Regions from separate parts of the Micromonospora sp. NPDC049081 genome, predicted to be linked through region 2. Evidence: riboswitches for the same ligand, from Rfam matches in the RefSeq annotation. Region 2 holds a riboswitch; each other region holds the start of a gene.

Region 1 (5,947 bases), on a different contig from region 2:
GCGGACAACTGCTCCGGGGTGAGCCACTCGACGTCGTGACCACCGGCGGCGATCAGGGCGTGGATCAGGGCGTCCCCGTCGGTGGGCGGGGGCGCGTCACCGAGGTGGTATCCGGCGGCGGCGAGGGCGGCGAGCAGGCGTACCGCCGAGGCGGGGGTGTCCAGGCCGACGGCGTTGCCGACCCGGGAGTGCTTCGTCGGGTAGGAGCTGAGCACGATCGCCAGCCGCCTGTCGGCGGGGGGCAGGTGCCGCAGCCGGGCCTGTCGGACGGCGATCCCGGCGACCCGGGCGGCCCGCTCGGCGTCGGCGGCGTAGACCGACAGTCCGTCGGCGTCGATGCGTTTGAACGAGAACGGCACGGTGACGATCCGGCCGTCGAACTCGGGGATCGCCACCTGCATCGCCGCGTCCAACGGGGACAGTCCGGCGTCGCTGCCGGCCCACTGGTCCCGGGTGCTGGTGAGGCAGAGCGCCTGGATCACCGGCACGTCGAGGGCGGCGAGCGCGCCGACGTCCCAGGCGTCCTCGTCGCCGCCGCCGGAGGCGTCGGCGGCGACCGTCCCTCCGGCGGCGAGGACGGTGACGACGAGCGCGTCGCAGCGGGCGAAGAGGTCCAGCGGCCCGTCGCCGGGGGTGAGCCCGCGCAGCGATCCGCAGTAGATCGGCAGCGGGTTCCCCCCGGCCGCGTCGACCGCGTCGGCCAGGGTGTGCACGAAGTCGGTGTTGCCGGCCAGCGCGTGCGCCCGGTAGAACACGATGCCCACCGTGGGCCGCCCGTCGCCGTCCGCCCGCCGCCCGTCCGGCCCGGCCGCCGGTTCCGCCCGGTCGGTCGGGGCGGTCGGGTCGGTCGGGGGTCGACGGTCGAGGATGCCGTACGGCGGGGTGGGGGTGGGCGGGTCGAAGCCCTCACCGGTGAGCAGGACCGTGTCGGACAGGAACCGGGCCAGCTGGGCGAGGTTCGCCGCGCCCCCCTCGACCAGGTAGGACAGGGCTTCGGTGGCCACCCCGGAGGTCACCGTGGAGGCCGCCATCAGCTCCGCGTCGGGCACCGCCTCGCCGCCGAGCACGATCGTGGGGACGCCGGAGCCGAGCACCGCCGCGAGGCCGTCCGGCCACGCCTGCCGACCACCGAGCAGCCGTACGACGGCCAGGTCGACCCCGTCGAGCAGGGCCGGTACGGCGTCCACGTCGACCCGGGTGGGGTTGGCGAGCCGGTAGTCGGCGGCGCTGGCCCGGGCGGCGAGCAGATCGGTGTCGGCGGTGGACAGCAGCAGGATGCGCACGTGCGGCTCCGGAGAGTGACGTCCGGCTCGACCACAGGGCCGGGCCGAGCGGGGCGGGAGGGACGCCGGTCAGCGGCGGCGGAGGTACGACGCACCGCCTGCGGCGGGGTACCCGGACCGGCCGTCAGCGGTACGTGGCAGGCCGACCGCCCCGGCGGCGGCCGGCGACGGTGGGAGAGGTGCGAGCACGCGGCGGCGCGGGCTCGACGGTGATACAAAAATCACCGACCGTGACGGGGTCGGCAGTGACGCTGTGCGTCATCGGGTCCTCCTCGGGTGTCCACGCCCTGGGGTTCTCCGACGGCCGAAGTATCCTGGCTTCCGGATCGACGCTCACCCCCGGCCTTCCAACCGTGCACGCACGGTCGTGACTCACGAGGGGGGATCGCTCCCCGGTGACAGTGGCGGGACCGCGTCGGAATCGCACCGACTTCCTTCACTGCCGTCAGGCCGCGAATGCTGCCACACTCCTCACCCCGAGGTCAACGGTGGCCACCGGCCCCGCGACGGCACCGATCGACCCCTGTGGCGAGGCCGGCAGCCGTCCGCCCCGCGCATCCCACGGGTGGTTCCGGCCCCGCCCGACGGCCGACCCGCAGCCGCCCCGTGCGGCGCACCCGCAGATCCTCCGAGGCGACCCGCAACCCGCGTCCGCCGGCCGCCCACCGGCCGACGCGGAGCCGATCGAGGCACCCGCCCCGGGGCCGACCGTCCCGGGGCCACTCGTCCGGGGCCACTCGTCCGGGGCCGCCCGTCCCGGGCGGTCGGAACACCTCTCTCGCACGCTGTCGAGCTGATGACGTCAACGACTCGGGGTCGGCACGGTCCGACCCGGCCCGACCGGACGGGCGCCGGGCCGGGCCGCGCCGGGCCGGGCCGTCCCCCCGGACCGGGCGGGCGTCGGGCCGGGCTGCCCCGGGCCGTCCCACCCGGGGGGACCGATCCGTCACCGTCATCAGCTCGAAAGGGCCCGCGACGACATACCCACACCCCTGGCCCGCAGCCGCCGGGGCGGCCAACGGCCGTGCCCACCACCACGGCCACACCCCACGGCCCGTCCCCACAGACACCCACCCCCGCAGACCCCCGGCCATGCTCCACGCAGCGGCTGAGGGGTCAGCGGAGGTGACGCTCGGGGTGGGTCCGGTTCCAGGCCCGCATCCGCTCCGGGTATCCGGTCTTCGCCGCCTCGTAGAGGGGCACCGCGTGCCGGTGGGCCAGCTTCGCCGCCGTACGTGGGGAGCCGGTGCGGCGGCGGATCCACTCCCCGTCGTGCGCGATCGCCACCACTGTGGTGTCGGTGGCGGTCGTCTCGGGTTCGAGATAGAACTCCACCCCCCGGTGGGTGGCCACGAAGTCCGACAACGCGGTCAGGTCGTCCCGGGTGGCCTCCCGGTCGAGCTTGGTCGGGATGCCCTCGTCAGCCCGGGTCCGTCGGCTGAACCAGCCCATCTGCCCGTCCTCTCCTCGGCGTCCCTCCAGTGGAACACCCCTGTCTGGCAGGGCGCTGCGAGCCCGGTGACAACCGGCTGGACGGGGCAGACCTCGACGTCCCCGGGCGTACGCGCCACGCCCGGGACCGTTCAGCCCAGGGCGGCCAGCTCGTCGGGGGTGAGTCGCAGCGCGGCGGCTGCGACGTTCTCGGCGAGGTGGGCCGGGTCACCGGTACCGGGGATGGCCAGCACATGCGGGCCCTGGTGCAGCGTCCAGGCGAGGCGTACCTGCTGCGGGGTGGCGTCGTGGGCGCGGGCGACGGCGCGTACGGCCGCATCGTGGTCGGTACGTGCCCCGCCTTCGCGGTTGACGCCGGTCAGGGAGAAGAACGGCACGTAGGCGATCCCCCGGGCACCGCACTCACGGACCATGGCGTCCTGGTCGCCGCGGTTGTCCAGGGCGTAGTTGTTCTGCACGCAGACCACCGGGGCGATGGTCTGCGCCTCGTCGAGGTGGTCGACGCGGACGTTGGACAGGCCCAGGTGCCGGATCAGGCCGGCGTCGCGCAGCTCGGCCAGCGCACCGAAGCGTTCGGCCACGGAGTCCGGCGCGGGCCGCTTGACGATCCGCAGGTTGACCAGGTCGAGGTGGTCGCGGCCGAGCCGACGCAGGTTCTCCTCCACCTGGGCGCGCAGCTGCGCCGGGCTGGCCTCCTCGCGCGTGCCGGTCGTCGGGTCGGCCCGGAAGCCGACCTTGGTGGCGATGACCAGCCCTTCCGGGTACGGGGCGAGGGCGGCACGGATCAGTTCGGTGGCGTACCGGGCGGGGCCGGTGCCGACCTTCAGGGTGCCGCCCGGTGAGACGTAGAACGCGGCGGTGTCGATGTGGTCGACGCCCAGTTCGACGGCCCGGCGCAGGACGCGCAGCGCCCGGTCCCGGTCGGGGTGGGCGGTGAGCCGCATCGAGCCGAAGCCCATCCGGTGCACGGTGCGGTCGCCCAGGGTCCAGCGGCCCGCCGCTGCGGCGGTGATCTCAGTTGGCATCCGGCGACCCTAGCCAGCGGCGACGCCCCGGCGTAACGGCCGCGCACCCGATACCGGTGCGGGCCGGGAGCTGTTAGTTTTTCTGTACTGGAGCGGTGTGTGGCGACAGCCCGACGCCGGCCGGTGGACGAGTCGCCGGCACCAGGGCCAGCGTCGGGATCAGCAGCACCGGCACCACCAGCAGGGCGTGCAGGATGCCGACGTGGTCACCGAGCAGACCCAGCAGCGGCGGGCTGGCCAGGAACGACGTGTAACCGATCACCGCGACGACGCTGACCCGGGCGGGGGCGTGCTCCTCGTCGTCGGCGGCGGCGCTCATCCCGACCGGGAAGCCGAGCGACGCGCCGAGCCCCCAGAGGACCACCCCGACGACGGCCAGCGGGCCGGAGCCGGCCAGCACCGCCAGCAGCGAGCCGGCGGCGGCCAGCAGGATCGTGCCGATCAGCACCGGCACCCGGCCCCAGCGGTCGATGGCCACGGTGCCGACGGTCCGGCCGATGGTCATGCCGGCGACGAAGACCCCGAAGACGGCTGCCCCGGCGGCCTCGCTGACCCCGTAGCCGTCGACGAAGGCGACCGCCAGCCAGTCGTTGGCGCTGCCCTCGGTGAACGCCATCACCAGCACCAGTGCGCCGATGAGCAGGGTGCGCGGCTCCCGCCAGGCCGCGAGCAGGCCACCCCGGCGGGCCGACGCGGCACCGTCCGCGGTGGAGGCGGGCAGGGCGGGCAGGAAGTTCCGCGCCCCGAGCAGGGTGCCGCCGAGCACCACCGCCGCCAGCACCGCCAGGTGGACGGTGATCGGCACACCGAGCCGGGCCGCACCCGCGCCCAGCCCGGCACCGGCCACCGAGCCGAGGCTCCAGGCGGCGTGGAAGCGGGGCAGGATGGTGCGGCCCAGCCGTTTCTCCACCGCCGCGCCCTCGACGTTCATGCCCACGTCGCAGGTGCCGGAGCCGTAGCCGAGGGCGAACAGGCCGACCGCGACGCCGGGCAGCGAGCCGAGCGGGGTGGCGACGCCCACCCCGGCCAGCCCGACCGCGACCAGCACGGTGGAGGCGACGACGGTGCGGGCCGGGCCGAGCCGCTGGGTCACCAGGCCGGCGCTGGTCAGCGCCAGCACCGCGCCGCCGGACATGGCCAGCAGCAGCAGGCCGAGCCGGCCGGCGCTGAGGCCGAGCGCGTCGCGGACCGCCGGGACCCGGGAGAACCAGCTGGCCACGGCGAGGCCGTTGAGGGCGAAGACCACCGCGACTCCGGTACGGGCGGCCCGCACCACCCGGGGCGCGACGGTACGGGGCTCGGTGGCGGCGTTCACGGCAGTGCGGTCCCTTCGGCCGGGGCCCGTCCCCGGGGTGGGCACGACGGTCCTCACCAGAGATCTCACACCGGTTTCGTCACGGCCACAAGCACGATGTGCCCCTTACCGCAGCCCACCACCCCACCGCCCCCACCCCCACACACGCCCCCCACCCACCCCCACTCAACGCCCCCACCCCCACTCAACGCCCCCGGCCCCGGCTTTCCCCGGTGATCAAGAGGTTTGCGTCAGAAAATCCCCGGCAGGTGACGCAAACCTCTTGATCACCAAGCGAGGTGCGGACCTAGGGGGGCGGGGACGGGGGGTGGGGGGTGGGGGTGGGAGTTGGGGGGCGGTTGTTTCGGGTTGGTGCCGTCGGGGTTCGATGCGGATCCGGTGCGCGCGGAAACGGAACCGGCAATGTCGACAATGGTGGTCAACCGTCCAGGATATCTGCCGTTCACCATTTCCGTACTGTCCGAACAGTTGGGCGTTCCGGTAAGATCGGGGACAGGCGGATGACCGATCTAGGACTGCCGACTGTGAAGTGGATCACACACAATGTGACCCATGACAACCGGACTCTGGCGCGGCCGGGCGGTACGGGCGGTGGCGTGCCTCGCCCTGGTGGCGTCGCTCGCCGGCTGCATGCAACTCAACCTCGGCCTGACCGTCAACGCCGACGACACCATCGACGGGCAACTCCTGCTGACCGCGGACAGGTCCGTGCTCAGCAACCGCAACAAGAACATCGCGGTGGCCTACGCCGAACTGCGGGAGAACATTCCCGGCCTGCCCGTCGGCGAGGAGACCGTCTACCAGGACGAGCGTTACTACGGCGCGCAGATCACCTATCGGCACACCCCGTTGAAGGATTTCACCAGCGAGAG
Region 2 (5,947 bases):
GCGACGGCACCTCCACGGCCGTCGGCGCCCTGGACAACGGCGGCGGCCCGACCGAGGTCATCCTCCCGGCGGCGAAGACGGTGACCAGCGTCACGCTCACCGTCACCGGGGTCGGCGGCGGCACCGTCAACGCCGGCCTCGCCGAGATCGAGGTGTTCGGCAACGCCGGCCCCTGAGCGGGCGGCCGGGGCCTGGTCCGGTGGTCGCACACCCCACCACCGGACCGGGCCCCGGCCGCGCCGGTCAGAATTCGTCGTCGAAGGTGACGCTGCCGCTGACCCCCACCTGGTACGCCGACACCCGGCGCTCGAAGAAGTTCGACAGCTCCTGCACGTCCTGTAGCTCCATGAACGCGAACGGGTTCTGCGCGCCGTAGCGCGGCGCGATGCCGAGCTGGGTGAGCCGCCGGTCGGCGACATGCTCCAGGTAGGCCCGCATGTCCGTGAGCGACAGCCCCGACACGCCCTGGTCGAGCAGGTCCTCGGCGAACTGCACCTCGCACTCGACGGCCTCGGCGAGCATCTCGGTGACCTGACGTTCCAGGTCGGCGTCGAACAGGTCCGGCTCCTCCCGCCGGGCGGTCTCCACCACGTCGAAGGCGAACGCCATGTGCATCGACTCGTCGCGGAACACCCAGTTGGTGCCCGACGCCAACCCGTTGAGCAGGCCCCGGGACCGCAGGAAGTAGACGTAGGCGAACGCGCCGTAGAAGAACAGCCCCTCGATGCAGGCGGCGAAGCAGATCAGGTTGAGTAGGAACGCCCGCCGGTCCGCCCGGGTACGCAGCTCCCGCAGCTCGAAGACCGAGTCGATCCAGCGGAAGCAGAACTCGGCCTTGCGCCGGATCGACGGGATGTTCTCGATCGCGGCGAACGCGGCGAACCGCTCCTGCTCGTCGGGGACGTACGTGTCGAGCAGGTTCAGGTAGAACTGCACGTGCACGGCTTCCTCGAACAGCTGCCGGGACAGGTAGAGCCGGCCTTCGGGAGAGTTGACGTGCTGGTAGAGGTTGAGCACCAGGTTGTTGGCGACGATCGTGTCACCGGTGGCGAAGAACGCCACCAACCGGGACACCAGGTGCCGCTCGGCCGGTGACAGCCGCTCCAGATCGGCCAGGTCGCCGTGCAGGTCGACCTCCTCCACCGTCCAGGTGTTGCGGATGGCGTCCTTGAACCGGTCGAAGAAGTGCGGGTAGCGCATCGGCCGCAGGGTGAGGTCCATGCCGGGGTCGAGCAGCAGCTGCCGCCCGGCGGTGCGGGGTTCGTCGACGGTGGTCACTGGCACGCCTCGCAGCTCTCGGGGTTCTCCAGGGAACAGGCCAACGCCTCGGCATCGGCCGTGACGACCGGGGCGACGGTGACGGTGGCCTGCTGGATCCGGGTCGCCGGACGCGACCGCAGGTAGTAGGTGGTCTTCAGCCCGGACTTCCAGGCGTGCAGGTACATCGAGGACAACTTGCCGATGGTCGGCGCGCTGAGGAACAGGTTCAGCGACTGCGACTGGTCGATGTACGGCGCCCGCGCGGCGGCCAGGTCGATCAGCGCCCGCTGCGGCAGCTCCCACGCGGTCCGGAACAACTCCCGCACCTCGACGGACAGGTCGACGATGCCCTGCACCGAACCCTCGGCCCGCTTGATCTGGTCGCGGATCTCCGCCGTCCACAGGCCGCGGGCCTTCAGCTCGCGTACCAGATAGGTGTTGATCTGGAGGAACTCCCCGGACATGGTCTCCCGCTTGAACAGGTTGGACACCTGCGGCTCGATGCACTCGTAGCAGCCGGCGATCGACGCGATCGTGGCGGTCGGGGCGATCGCCACCAGCAGCGAGTTGCGCAGGCCGTGCGCCGCGATCCGGGTGCGCAGCGCCGCCCACCGCGCGGTCTGGGTGGGTTCGACCCCCCACAGGTCCGGGTGCAGGTCACCCCGGGCCGCCCGGGTCTGCGGGTACGCCGGGTGCGCGCCGAACCGTTCGGCCAGGCCGGCCGACGTCTCCAGGGCGGTCAGGAAGATCTCCTCCTGGACCCGGGTGGACAGCTCCCGGGCCCCGGCCGAGTCGAACGGCAGGCGCAGCGCGAACAACGCGTCCTGCAAACCCATCAGCCCCAGCCCGACCGGGCGCCAGCGCGGGTTCGACGCCGCCGCCTGCTCGGCCGGGTAGTAGTTGATGTCGATCACCCGGTCCAGGAACACCACCGCCGTCCGGACCGTGGCGCGCAGCTTCTCCCAGTCGACGCCGTCGTCGGTGAGGTGCGCGCCGAGGTTGACCGACCCCAGGTTGCACACCGCCGTCTCGGTGTCGCTGTTGACCTCCAGGATCTCGGTGCACAGGTTGGACAGGTGGATCGTGTTGCCCGGCACGCCGGTCTGGTTGGACAGCCGGTTCGACGGGTCCTTGAACGTCATCCACCCGTTGCCGGTCTGCGCCAGGGTGCGCATCATCCGCCCGTACAGGTCCCGGGCCTTCACCGTGCGGACCGCCTTCTTCTCCGCGACCCGGTACGCGGCGTCGAACTCCTCGCCGTACAGGTCGGGCAGCTCCGGGGCGTCCGACGGGTCGATCAGCGACCAGTCGCCGTCGGCCTCGACCCGGCGCATGAACTCGTCGGGGATCCAGTTGGCCAGGTTGAGATTGTGGGTACGCCGGGCCTCCTCACCGGTGTTGTCCCGCAGCTCCAGGAACTCCTCGATGTCCGGGTGCCAGGGTTCCAGGTAGACGCAGGCGGCACCCTTGCGCCGGCCGCCCTGGTTGACCGCCGCCACCCCGGCGTCGAGGGTCTTGAGGAACGGCACGATCCCGTTGGACCGGCCGTTGGTGCCCCGGATCAGCGCGCCCCGGCCCCGCACCCGCGACCAGGAGATGCCGATGCCGCCGGAGAACTTCGACAGCTTCGCCACCTGGTGGTAGCGCTCGTAGATCGAGTCCAGCTCGTCGCGCGGCGAGTCGACCAGGAAACACGACGACATCTGGGTGTGCCGGGTGCCGGAGTTGAACAACGTCGGGGAGCTCGGCAGGTAGGCAAGCGACGACATCAGCCGGTAGAACCCGACCGCCTCGTCGGGCGTGGTGGACAGCCCGCAGGCCACCCGCAGCAGCCAGAACTGCGGGGTCTCCACCACCAGCCGCGACTGCGGGTGCCGCAGCAGGTAGCGGTCGGCCACCGTCCGCAGCCCGAAATACTCGAACCGCAGGTCACCGGCCGGGTCGACGGCGTCGTCGAGCTGCCGGGCGTGCCGGGCCACGAACGCGGCGGTGTCGTCGGCGATCAGGCCGAGGCCGTGGGCGTACCGGATGGACTCGCTGAAGCAGGTCACCTCCTGCCCGCGGACCTCCTCGTCCACGTAGGCGGCCAGCAGCCGGGCCGCCAGCCGGGAGTACTGCGGTTCCGTGCCGATCAGCTCCGCCGCCGTCTGGATCGACAGCTTGTCCAGCTCGGCGGTGGTCGCCCCGTCGTAGAGGCCGCTGATCGTCCTGGTGGCCACCCGCAGCGGATCGACCTCGTCCAGGTCGGTGGCCCACCGCGCGACCGCCGTGACGATCCGGTTGACGTCGACCGGCTCGGTGTCGCCGTCGCGCTTGCGTACCCGCATCGCCGGCCGGCGTGACTCCGCGCCGTCGACCTCGGACGGTGGGCGTTCCGCTACGTTCGTCATGACCTCTCCTCGCTGTCACCGATGGTCATCGGACGCGGGAGAACGCCAACGGGCACGGCGCGACGGCCGGCCCGGGTGCTGGCGTCGGTCGTCCCGCGCGACCTCCGACCGCCGCGCGCAGCAGCGCACGGCGCACTGGCAGGTCTTCGGACTCGCGGGCGTGACCGGGGTCGCCGGTCGCCTACTGGCCGTCGCTTCCCAGACCTGGCGGTCCAGTGCTCGATGACGGCGGTCGTTCCCACTTACCGCTGCGGGGCAGTCCCGGATTTCCACCGGGTTCCCTGTTGCCTCGACCGGACCACCGGGCCCGGTCGAACCAGCTGCGTGGCACACCATATATGGCGTGGATGGGGGAGAGGCAACACTAGATGTCGCGTCGGCGTGTCAGATAACTCTCCTCCGACCGGTCGGTGGCCCGCAGTGACGCCAGCAGCCGCAGGGCGTCCGCGTCGGCGCTGCCGGGCTCGGCGGTGAAGACCAGCAGCACCGGGCCGGGGTTGCCGGGCAGCGGGTAGGTGTCCCAGTCCAGGACGATGTCACCGACCCCGGGGACCTGGAAGGTCTTGGTGCCGGTGACCGACCCGCGCACGTCGTGCCGCGACCACAGCCGCCGGAACTCGGCGCTGCGGATGCTCAGCTCACCGACGATCGCGGTGGCCCGGGGATGGGTGGGGTCGGTGGCGACGGCGGCACGCATCATGCCGATGTAGTCCAGCGCCTGCTGCTCCCAGGACGCGCAGCGCCGCACCGGGGACGCCGCCTCGTCGAACATCAGCAGCAGCATGTTGAGCCGGCCCGGCGGGAGGTCCGCCGGATCGCCGAGCAGCGCCACCGCCCACGCGTTCCAGGCGAGCAGGTCCAGGTGGCGGCCGAGCACCACCGCCGGGGTGTCCAGCACCCGCAGCAGCCGGCGGGTGCGCTCCGGCACCCGCTCCGGGCCGTGGTCCACCCGGGCCGGTACCGGCCGGCGGGCGGCGCGGGCCAGGGTGAACAGGTGCCGGCGTTCCTCGTCGTCGAGGGCGAGCGCGGCGGCGAGCGCGTCCAGCACGTGGTCGGACGGGCGGACCTCCCGGCCCTGCTCCATCCGCTGGTAGTAGTCGGTGCTCAACCCGGCCAGCAGCGCCAGCTCCTCGCGGCGCAGCCCGGTGACCCGCCGTCGCCCGCCCGGCTCCAGGCCGACGTCGCGGGGGTGCAGCCGGCCGCGTCGGGCGCGCAGGAAGTCACCGAGTTCGCGGGCGTACGGATGGGTCATGGGGCCAGTGTGACGCGGCCCGGACCGGGGTGGGTAGGACTGCGGGACCTAGGCGACCGGGGACGACCGAGCCCGGCCGGGCGGCCCCTAACGTCGGCGTCCCACCCCGACCGCTCAGGAGCAGCAGATGACCTGGACCGCCGACCACATCCCCGACCAGCACGGCCGTACCGCCGTCGTGACCGGCGCGAACTCGGGCCTCGGCCTGGTCACCGCCACCGCGCTGGCCCACCGTGGTGCGCACGTCGTGCTCGCCGTCCGCGACACCGCCGCCGGCCGGCAGGCCGGCCGGCGCATCGGCGGGAACGTCGAGGTACGTGAGCTTGACCTCGCCTCCCTCGCCTCGGTCCGGGCGTTCGCGGCGGGACTGGCCGCCGCCCATCCGAGGATCGACCTGCTGGTCAACAACGCCGGTGCGGTGCTGCTCGGCCCGCGCCGCACCAGTGTCGACGGCCACGAGCTGCACCTCGCCACCAACCTGCTGGGCCACTTCGCGCTGACCGGTCTGCTGCTGGACAACCTGGCCGCCGCGTGGGCGGCCCGGGTGGTCCACCTCAGCTCGATCACCCACCGCAACGCACACCTGGACTTCGCCGACCTGATGGGCGAGCGCGGCTACCGGGGCGCCGCCGCGTACGGCCGGTCCAAGCTCGCCACCACCGTCTTCGGCGTGGAGCTGGACCGGCGGCTGCGCGCCGCCGGAGCACCGGTGCTCAGCGTGCTGGCCCATCCCGGTGTCACCCGCACCAACCTGACCCCCCGGGCCATGGCCCACCGGGGCCGGCGTGGCCGGGTGGTCGCCTGGCTGGGCCTGCTGGCCACCCAGCCGGTGCAGCGGGGTGCGCTGCCCCAGCTGCGCGCCGCCACCGACCCGGCGGTCCGTGGCGGCCAGTTCTTCGGCCCGGCCCGGCTCTTCCAGACCTGGGGTCCGGTCACCGAGGTGCGGGCCAGCCCGGAGGCCACCGATCCCGCTGTCGGCCGGCGGCTGTGGACGGCGGCCGAGGAACTGACCGGCGTGAGCTATCTCTGACGCAGGGTCGCACTA
Region 3 (5,947 bases), on a different contig from region 2:
CGGTGAACACGTGGCGCAGGTGCGGGTACGGGCCGTCGTCGAGCAGCGCCAGCAGCGTCGGAGGTGCGCCGACGAAGGTGATGTGCTCGTCGCGGATCAGCGCGGACAGCGACTCCGTCGAGTGCAGGGTCTCCCGGCGGGCACACACGAGCGTGGCGCCGCTGATGAGCGCGGTGTAGACCTCTGCCTGGCACAGGTCGAAGGCGAGTGACGCGAACTGCAGGATCCGGTCGCCGGGGCCGAACTTGAAGGTCTCGGCGAACGGGACCAGGTAGGACACCAGCGCCCGGTGCTCGGTCAGCACCCCCTTGGGGCGGCCCGTCGAACCGGAGGTGTAGATCACGCTGACCAACGAGTCCCCGGTGCTCACCTCGTCGAGCGGGTCGCCTGCTCCCCCGGCCCCGGCGGACTCGATGTCCGGCCAGTCGCGGTCCAGGCACAGGTAACGACGTGATCGGGGCTCGGGAAGGCTGGCGAGCAGGTCGCTCGTGGTCAGCACCACGTGTGCGTCGGTGTCGTCGAGAATGAACTCCAGGCGGCCGACCGGGTGGTCGATGTCGAGGATCACGTACGCGGCGCCCGCCTTGGCGACACCGAGGAACGCCACGAGGACGTCCAGGCCGCGGTCCATCGCGACCCCCACCAACTCTTCGTGTCTGACCCCGCACCGGTGCCTCAGGTGGGCGGCGAGGACGGCGGCACGTCGGTCCAGTTCCCCGTAGGTCAGCTCGACGCCCTCGAAGACCGCCGCGACGGAGTCGGGTGCCGCTGCGGCCCGTTCCGCGACGAGGACGTGCACGGGATCGGAGCGGACGGCGTCGTCCGGACCGCGACCCAGCCGCATCAGCTCGGCCCGGTCGTCGGCGGACAGCAGGTCGATCTCGGACACCCTGATGCCGGGGTCGGCGGCCGCACCGGTCAGGACGCGTTCGATGTGGGTGAGTAGTTGTTCGATGCGCCACCGGGCGAACAGCTCCGTCGAATACTCCGCCGACACCCGCAGCTCGGTCGCCGACTCGGCGAAGGTCAGCGACAGGTCGAACCGGGAGTGCATCGTCTGCTGGTCGACCACACTGATGGTGGCTCCGGGCAGGTCGAGGGAGCCGCTGCCGGTCTCCTCGCTGAGCACCTGGAGAAGGACGTCGAACAACGGATTGCGGCTGGGGTCGCGGGGGACGGCAAGGCGGTCGACCACCCGCTCGAACGGCACGTCCTGAAGCTCGTAGGCCCGCAGGGAGGTGTCCTTGACCCGATCGAGCAGCTCGGCGAAGGTGGGCTTTCCGGACAGGTCCAGCCGCAGCACCACCGCGTTGACGAAGATGCCGACGACCTGTTCCAGGTCGGGATCGGACCGGCCGAGTGCGGTGGTGCCGACGGCGAGGTCCTCCTCACCGGTGTAACGGGACAGGACCACCCCGAGGGCCGCGGTCAGGAGCATCGACAGCGAGACCTTCTGCGACCGGGCGAGGCGGCGCGCGGTGGCACCGGTCGATGCCGGAAAGACCCGGCTGAGGTGTTCGCCGCGGTGGACGGTGTACGGCGGTCGCGGGTGGTCAGCCGGCAGGTTCAACGCCGGCAGGCCCGACAGTTGGGACTTCCAGTAGGTGAGCTGCGCTTCGAAGGTGCCGTCTTCGAAGGCGACCCGCTGGGCCTTGACGAAATCGGCGTAGTCGGTGGCGGCCCGGCCGGCCGGGAGTTCGTGACCCTGCCGGATCGCCGCGTACGACCTGCGGATCTCGTCACTGATCAGGTTGATGGACCAGCCGTCACACACGATGTGGTGAATGACGATGGACAACAGGTGTCGTTCCGTTGCGACGCGGAACAGGCGGAACCTGTAGAGCGGGCCCACGGCCAGGTCGAACGGTGTCCGTGTCAGCGTGGTCGCCGCGTCGAGGGCACGGGTCTCCCCGAGTTCCCCCGCTTCGGTGAAGTCGTCGATCACGAGCGCCTGCTCCGGAGGAGCTGCGATGACCTGGTAGGGAACGCCGTCGTGCGCGTCGAAGCGCGCGCGGAGGATGTCGTGGTTGGCGACGACCCGGGTCATCGCGGTCTGTAGTGCCGAGTGATCCAGGTCGCCGTCGATCCGGTACAGCACGGCGACGTTGTACGTCGGTGTGCCGGGGGCGAGTTGGTCGAGGAACCACAACTGTTCCTGGGCGAACGACAGTGGCAGTTCAGCCGAATCCGTCGTGTGTGCCGAATCCACCGGGGCCTCGGTCACTACCTCTCCTTCCTACAGACACCCGCAATCTGTCGAAAAAGCGCAAACTCGTGTCGCGTAATCACAGAGATGTCAGTGCCCGGGAGCGAACCCGGCGCTGTTTCGCCACGGGGTGACCTACGGTGAATCAACTTGGACAGCGTCATCGGTCGGTGCCGGATATTGCTTCGATCTATTGCCACAGCTAGCGACCAGAGTATGACTGACGGTAACATTAGCGATGAGGTGCGTCAATACGTATCGATGGCCGGCCGGAAGTTCACCGGCGGGGGTTGCGGATGATTTGAGCTGGTCCGCATGGCTCATGGTCAGGTGTCCGTAGCGCTGCCCATCATGGTGAACCGTCCCGGTTTCGGCGCAGTCGGCGGTCACTGCGCGTGGCGGACGCCCGACCGGTGCCGGGTCGATGGACCCGAGGGGTGTTCCGCCGGAGGGCGGTGCACCACCAGGATCCCGCCGGGGACCGGGTGCGGACCTGGCCGGCCGGACAGCCCCGTAACGTCACGCCGACGCGCCGCCCGGCGTGGCGGCCGGACCGTCCCGCTGGGTGCCGACCCCCTCACCACGGGCGGCAGCCGGTGCGACGACCACGTCGTCGCGCTCCCCGCCCGACGCCGGCACCACCCACGGCACAGGTGAGGACAATTCCTTTCCGCATCGCGCGACACTACCCCGACAGGTGACCGGCAACAGCTTCCCCGAGCGAACACACAATCAGCCACGACACCATTTTCACCCTCGGGGAAATTGGCAGGTTCTTCGCGGCTGCCGCGTACGCCGGACTGCTAGCCTGCCGATCAGCGGAAAACGCCCGTCGACTCAGCGCGAAGGGAGCGCCCAGTCGTGACGACAATTCGCATTCTCGGCCGCGTCGCACCATGGAGGACGCTGTTCCTCGCCATTGCCGTCGCGGTGGCCCAGTTGCCGGCACCCGTCGCCGGTGCCGCCGTCAGGGGCGACCGACCCGCCCTCCGTTGGCGGGCCGACGACGCGCTGTCGAGTTCCCGCTTCGCGCTGGCGGCGGCCACGGCGCCGGACGGGTCGATCTTCGCGATCGGGGGTGCCGACGCGGCTTCGGTCACCACGGTGGTGGAGGTCTACACGCCTCGGACGCGGCGGTGGAGGGCCGGTCCGTCGCTGCCCCAGCCCCGGTACCGCCACGCGGCGGCCACCGGCGGGGACGGGCGCGTCTACGCGATCGGTGGCAGCTCTCCCGGTGCCGAGGGACCGTTCCTCAGCTCCGTGCTCGCCCTGACGCCGGGCGGCGACCACTGGGTGCCCGTCGCGTCGATGCCCAGCGGACGGCAACTGCTCGCCGCGACGGCCGGCACCGACGGCCGGGTCTACGCCGTCGGCGGGGACCGTCACGGCTCGCTGTCCACCCTGGAGGTCTACGAACCGACGGTGGACCGGTGGACCACCGCGGCGTCGATGCCCACACCGCGCAACGAGATGGGGGTGACCGGCGGACCAGACGGGCGGATCTACGCGATCGGCGGCTGCGGGGACGGCGTCCTGAACGTCCTCGACGTCGTCGAGGCGTACTCGCCCACCACCGACACCTGGGCGACTCTCGCGCCGCTTCCCAGCCGGCGGTGTCTGGTCGACGCCACGACCGGCCCGGACGGCCGGATCTATGCGACAGGTGGCTGTGAACTGGTCACCGACCCTTCGGGAAGACCGGTCGACTGCGTGGACACCACCCGGGTGGACGCGTACTCACCCGACACCGGCACCTGGGCGACGGTCACCGGCACCACCACCGCCCATCGTGAAGGCGCGGCGGTCACCAGCGGCAGGAGGATCTTCGCGATCGGCGGGCACACCGCCGGGGTGGAGTCCGCGCGGGTGACCGCCCGCCGCCCGCCGGGGGCGTGGCCGGCCTGCGTCACCGGCACGGGCTAGCATCGGCGGCGGCATGATCGTGCGAGGTGCCCCGCGGGTGCGGGGAGAATCGGGAAGCCGGTGTGATTCCGGCACGGGCCCGCCGCGGTGACCGGGGAGCGACCGTCCAGGCGCGAGGAGCGCAGCCACTGGCCGTACGGCTGGGAAGGCGGACGGGTTGGCGTCGATCCGGGAGTCCGAAGACCGGCCTCGCGTCGACCGCCCGCCCGTCCGGGGTGGGCCGAGCGCAGCGGGAGCCTGCCTGTGGAACTCTACGACGCCATCCACCGCCGCCGGGACGTCCGGGCCCAGTTCACCGGGGAACCGGTGCCGGACGGCGCCCTGCACCGGATCCTGGACGCCGCGCACGCCGCACCCAGCGTCGGTTACTCACAGCCGTGGGACTTCGTCCTGGTCCGGGACCCTGCCATCCGTCGTCGGTTCCACCGGCACGTGCAGGCCGAGCGGGCGACGTTCGCCGCCACCCTGGACGGCGCGGCGGCCGAACGGTTCGCGGGCATCAAGATCGACGGGGTGTTGGAGTCGACGCTGTCGGTCGTCGTCACGTACGACCCGCAGCGTGGGGCCCGGCAGTGCTCGGGCGGCACGCCATCGCCGACGCCGGTCTCTACTCGGTCTGCCTGGCCATCCAGAACCTCTGGCTCGCCGCCACCGCCGAAGGGCTGGGCGTCGGGTGGGTCTCCTTCTACCGGGAGTCGTTCCTGGCCGGACTGCTGGGCGTACCGGCCGGCATCCGGCCGGTGGCCTGGCTCTGCGTCGGGCCGGTCACCCACCTGGAGTCCGTGCCCGACCTGGAACGGCACGGGTGGCGTCGACGCCGACCTCTCGCCGAGGCGGTCCACCACGACCGCTGGCCGCACAGCTGAATCCTCATTTTTATTGTGGACGACAGTGCGCTTCGGCTCTGCAATACGGGTTTGGGTCGATCCCCCGTCGACTTCCTGAATACCCATTGATGGATTTTGACGGTGATGGGATTACCATTGGATCTGCGCAGGGTAGTAATCGGCAATCCGGAATACTGCCCGAGACAGGTAGACTTCATTGTCACCGACGACCGGCGAAGCACCCGGTGGTGTGGAGGACACGATGACACCTCGACCGTGTACGGACGGCACGTTCCACCACCTGTCGGTGGATCTCGCTCTCGAACGCGCCGGCGAGTACGGGAGTCGGGGATACACCTTGTGCTCCACTCCGGAGCGTCCGGTCTGGGGCAATGACCAGTGGGCGATCGACCTTGCCTACGAGGCGTACCGCAGGGACACGTACCTGGACATCACCACGTTGCCGCCGTGTGTGGAGTGCCGGCGGGTGGCGGAGTTGCTGACCGACCCCGACACCGCGCCGCCGTTGCACCGGAGGCCTCCCCCGCCGGACTTCGCTTCGGGGTTCACCGGTGACGAGATCCGGATCGCCCTGAGCACCGACATCGCCACCGGCGCCACGCTCGGCAAGCAGGCCGCCGTACACCTGCTGACCTTCACCGCGCTCCCCGACCAGCCGGGCTTCGGCGACCTCGTGCGGATCCTGGATCTGTTGTGGGACGACGAGGTCGTGCGGATGGGACAGGTCACCGACTGGGCGGCGGTGGTCGGGTTCGCGGCGACCGCCGACGTGCCGGACCGCGACCGGCGGCTGACCGCCGTGGCCGCGAGCCTCGCCGGCGGGCCACCGGTCGGCCTCGGAGCCACCAGCGCACTCGCCGGTGACCCGGCGGCGGCCCGACGACTGGTCGAGGCGGTCGTGATCGCCGCGGGTCACGGCGACCGGTGGCAGCTCACGGAGAAACCAGCCCCGAGCGCCCGCGCCTGACTG

Evidence for each region. Region 2 has a riboswitch for cobalamin ahead of AB0B63_RS00240 (ribonucleoside-diphosphate reductase subunit alpha). Riboswitches for the same ligand answer to the same signal wherever they lie in the genome.
Region 1: another riboswitch for cobalamin. It lies ahead of cobN (cobaltochelatase subunit CobN); the one in region 2 lies ahead of AB0B63_RS00240 (ribonucleoside-diphosphate reductase subunit alpha).
Region 3: another riboswitch for cobalamin. It lies ahead of bluB (5,6-dimethylbenzimidazole synthase); the one in region 2 lies ahead of AB0B63_RS00240 (ribonucleoside-diphosphate reductase subunit alpha).

The regions. Positions count from the first base shown of each region.
Region 1 is NZ_JBEZEK010000013.1:128,976-134,922, forward strand. It holds gene cobN (cobaltochelatase subunit CobN) at 1-1,283, opposite strand, end outside; cobalamin riboswitch at 1,591-1,720, opposite strand; gene AB0B63_RS19995 (hypothetical protein) at 2,400-2,735, opposite strand; gene AB0B63_RS20000 (aldo/keto reductase) at 2,867-3,760, opposite strand; gene AB0B63_RS20005 (MFS transporter) at 3,834-5,075, opposite strand; gene AB0B63_RS20010 (DUF3153 domain-containing protein) at 5,628-5,947, shown strand, end outside.
Region 2 is NZ_JBEZEK010000001.1:79,459-85,405, reverse strand. It holds gene AB0B63_RS00250 (PIG-L family deacetylase) at 1-176, shown strand, start outside; gene AB0B63_RS00245 (ribonucleotide-diphosphate reductase subunit beta) at 244-1,221, opposite strand; gene AB0B63_RS00240 (ribonucleoside-diphosphate reductase subunit alpha) at 1,275-3,650, opposite strand; cobalamin riboswitch at 3,770-3,986, opposite strand; gene AB0B63_RS00235 (helix-turn-helix transcriptional regulator) at 4,015-4,902, opposite strand; gene AB0B63_RS00230 (oxidoreductase) at 5,030-5,932, shown strand.
Region 3 is NZ_JBEZEK010000014.1:39,746-45,692, reverse strand. It holds gene AB0B63_RS20465 (amino acid adenylation domain-containing protein) at 1-2,224, opposite strand, end outside; gene AB0B63_RS20460 (hypothetical protein) at 2,726-2,869, opposite strand; gene AB0B63_RS20455 (kelch repeat-containing protein) at 3,068-4,129, shown strand; cobalamin riboswitch at 4,137-4,336, shown strand; partial or broken gene bluB (5,6-dimethylbenzimidazole synthase) at 4,373-4,995, shown strand; gene AB0B63_RS20445 (hypothetical protein) at 5,219-5,944, shown strand.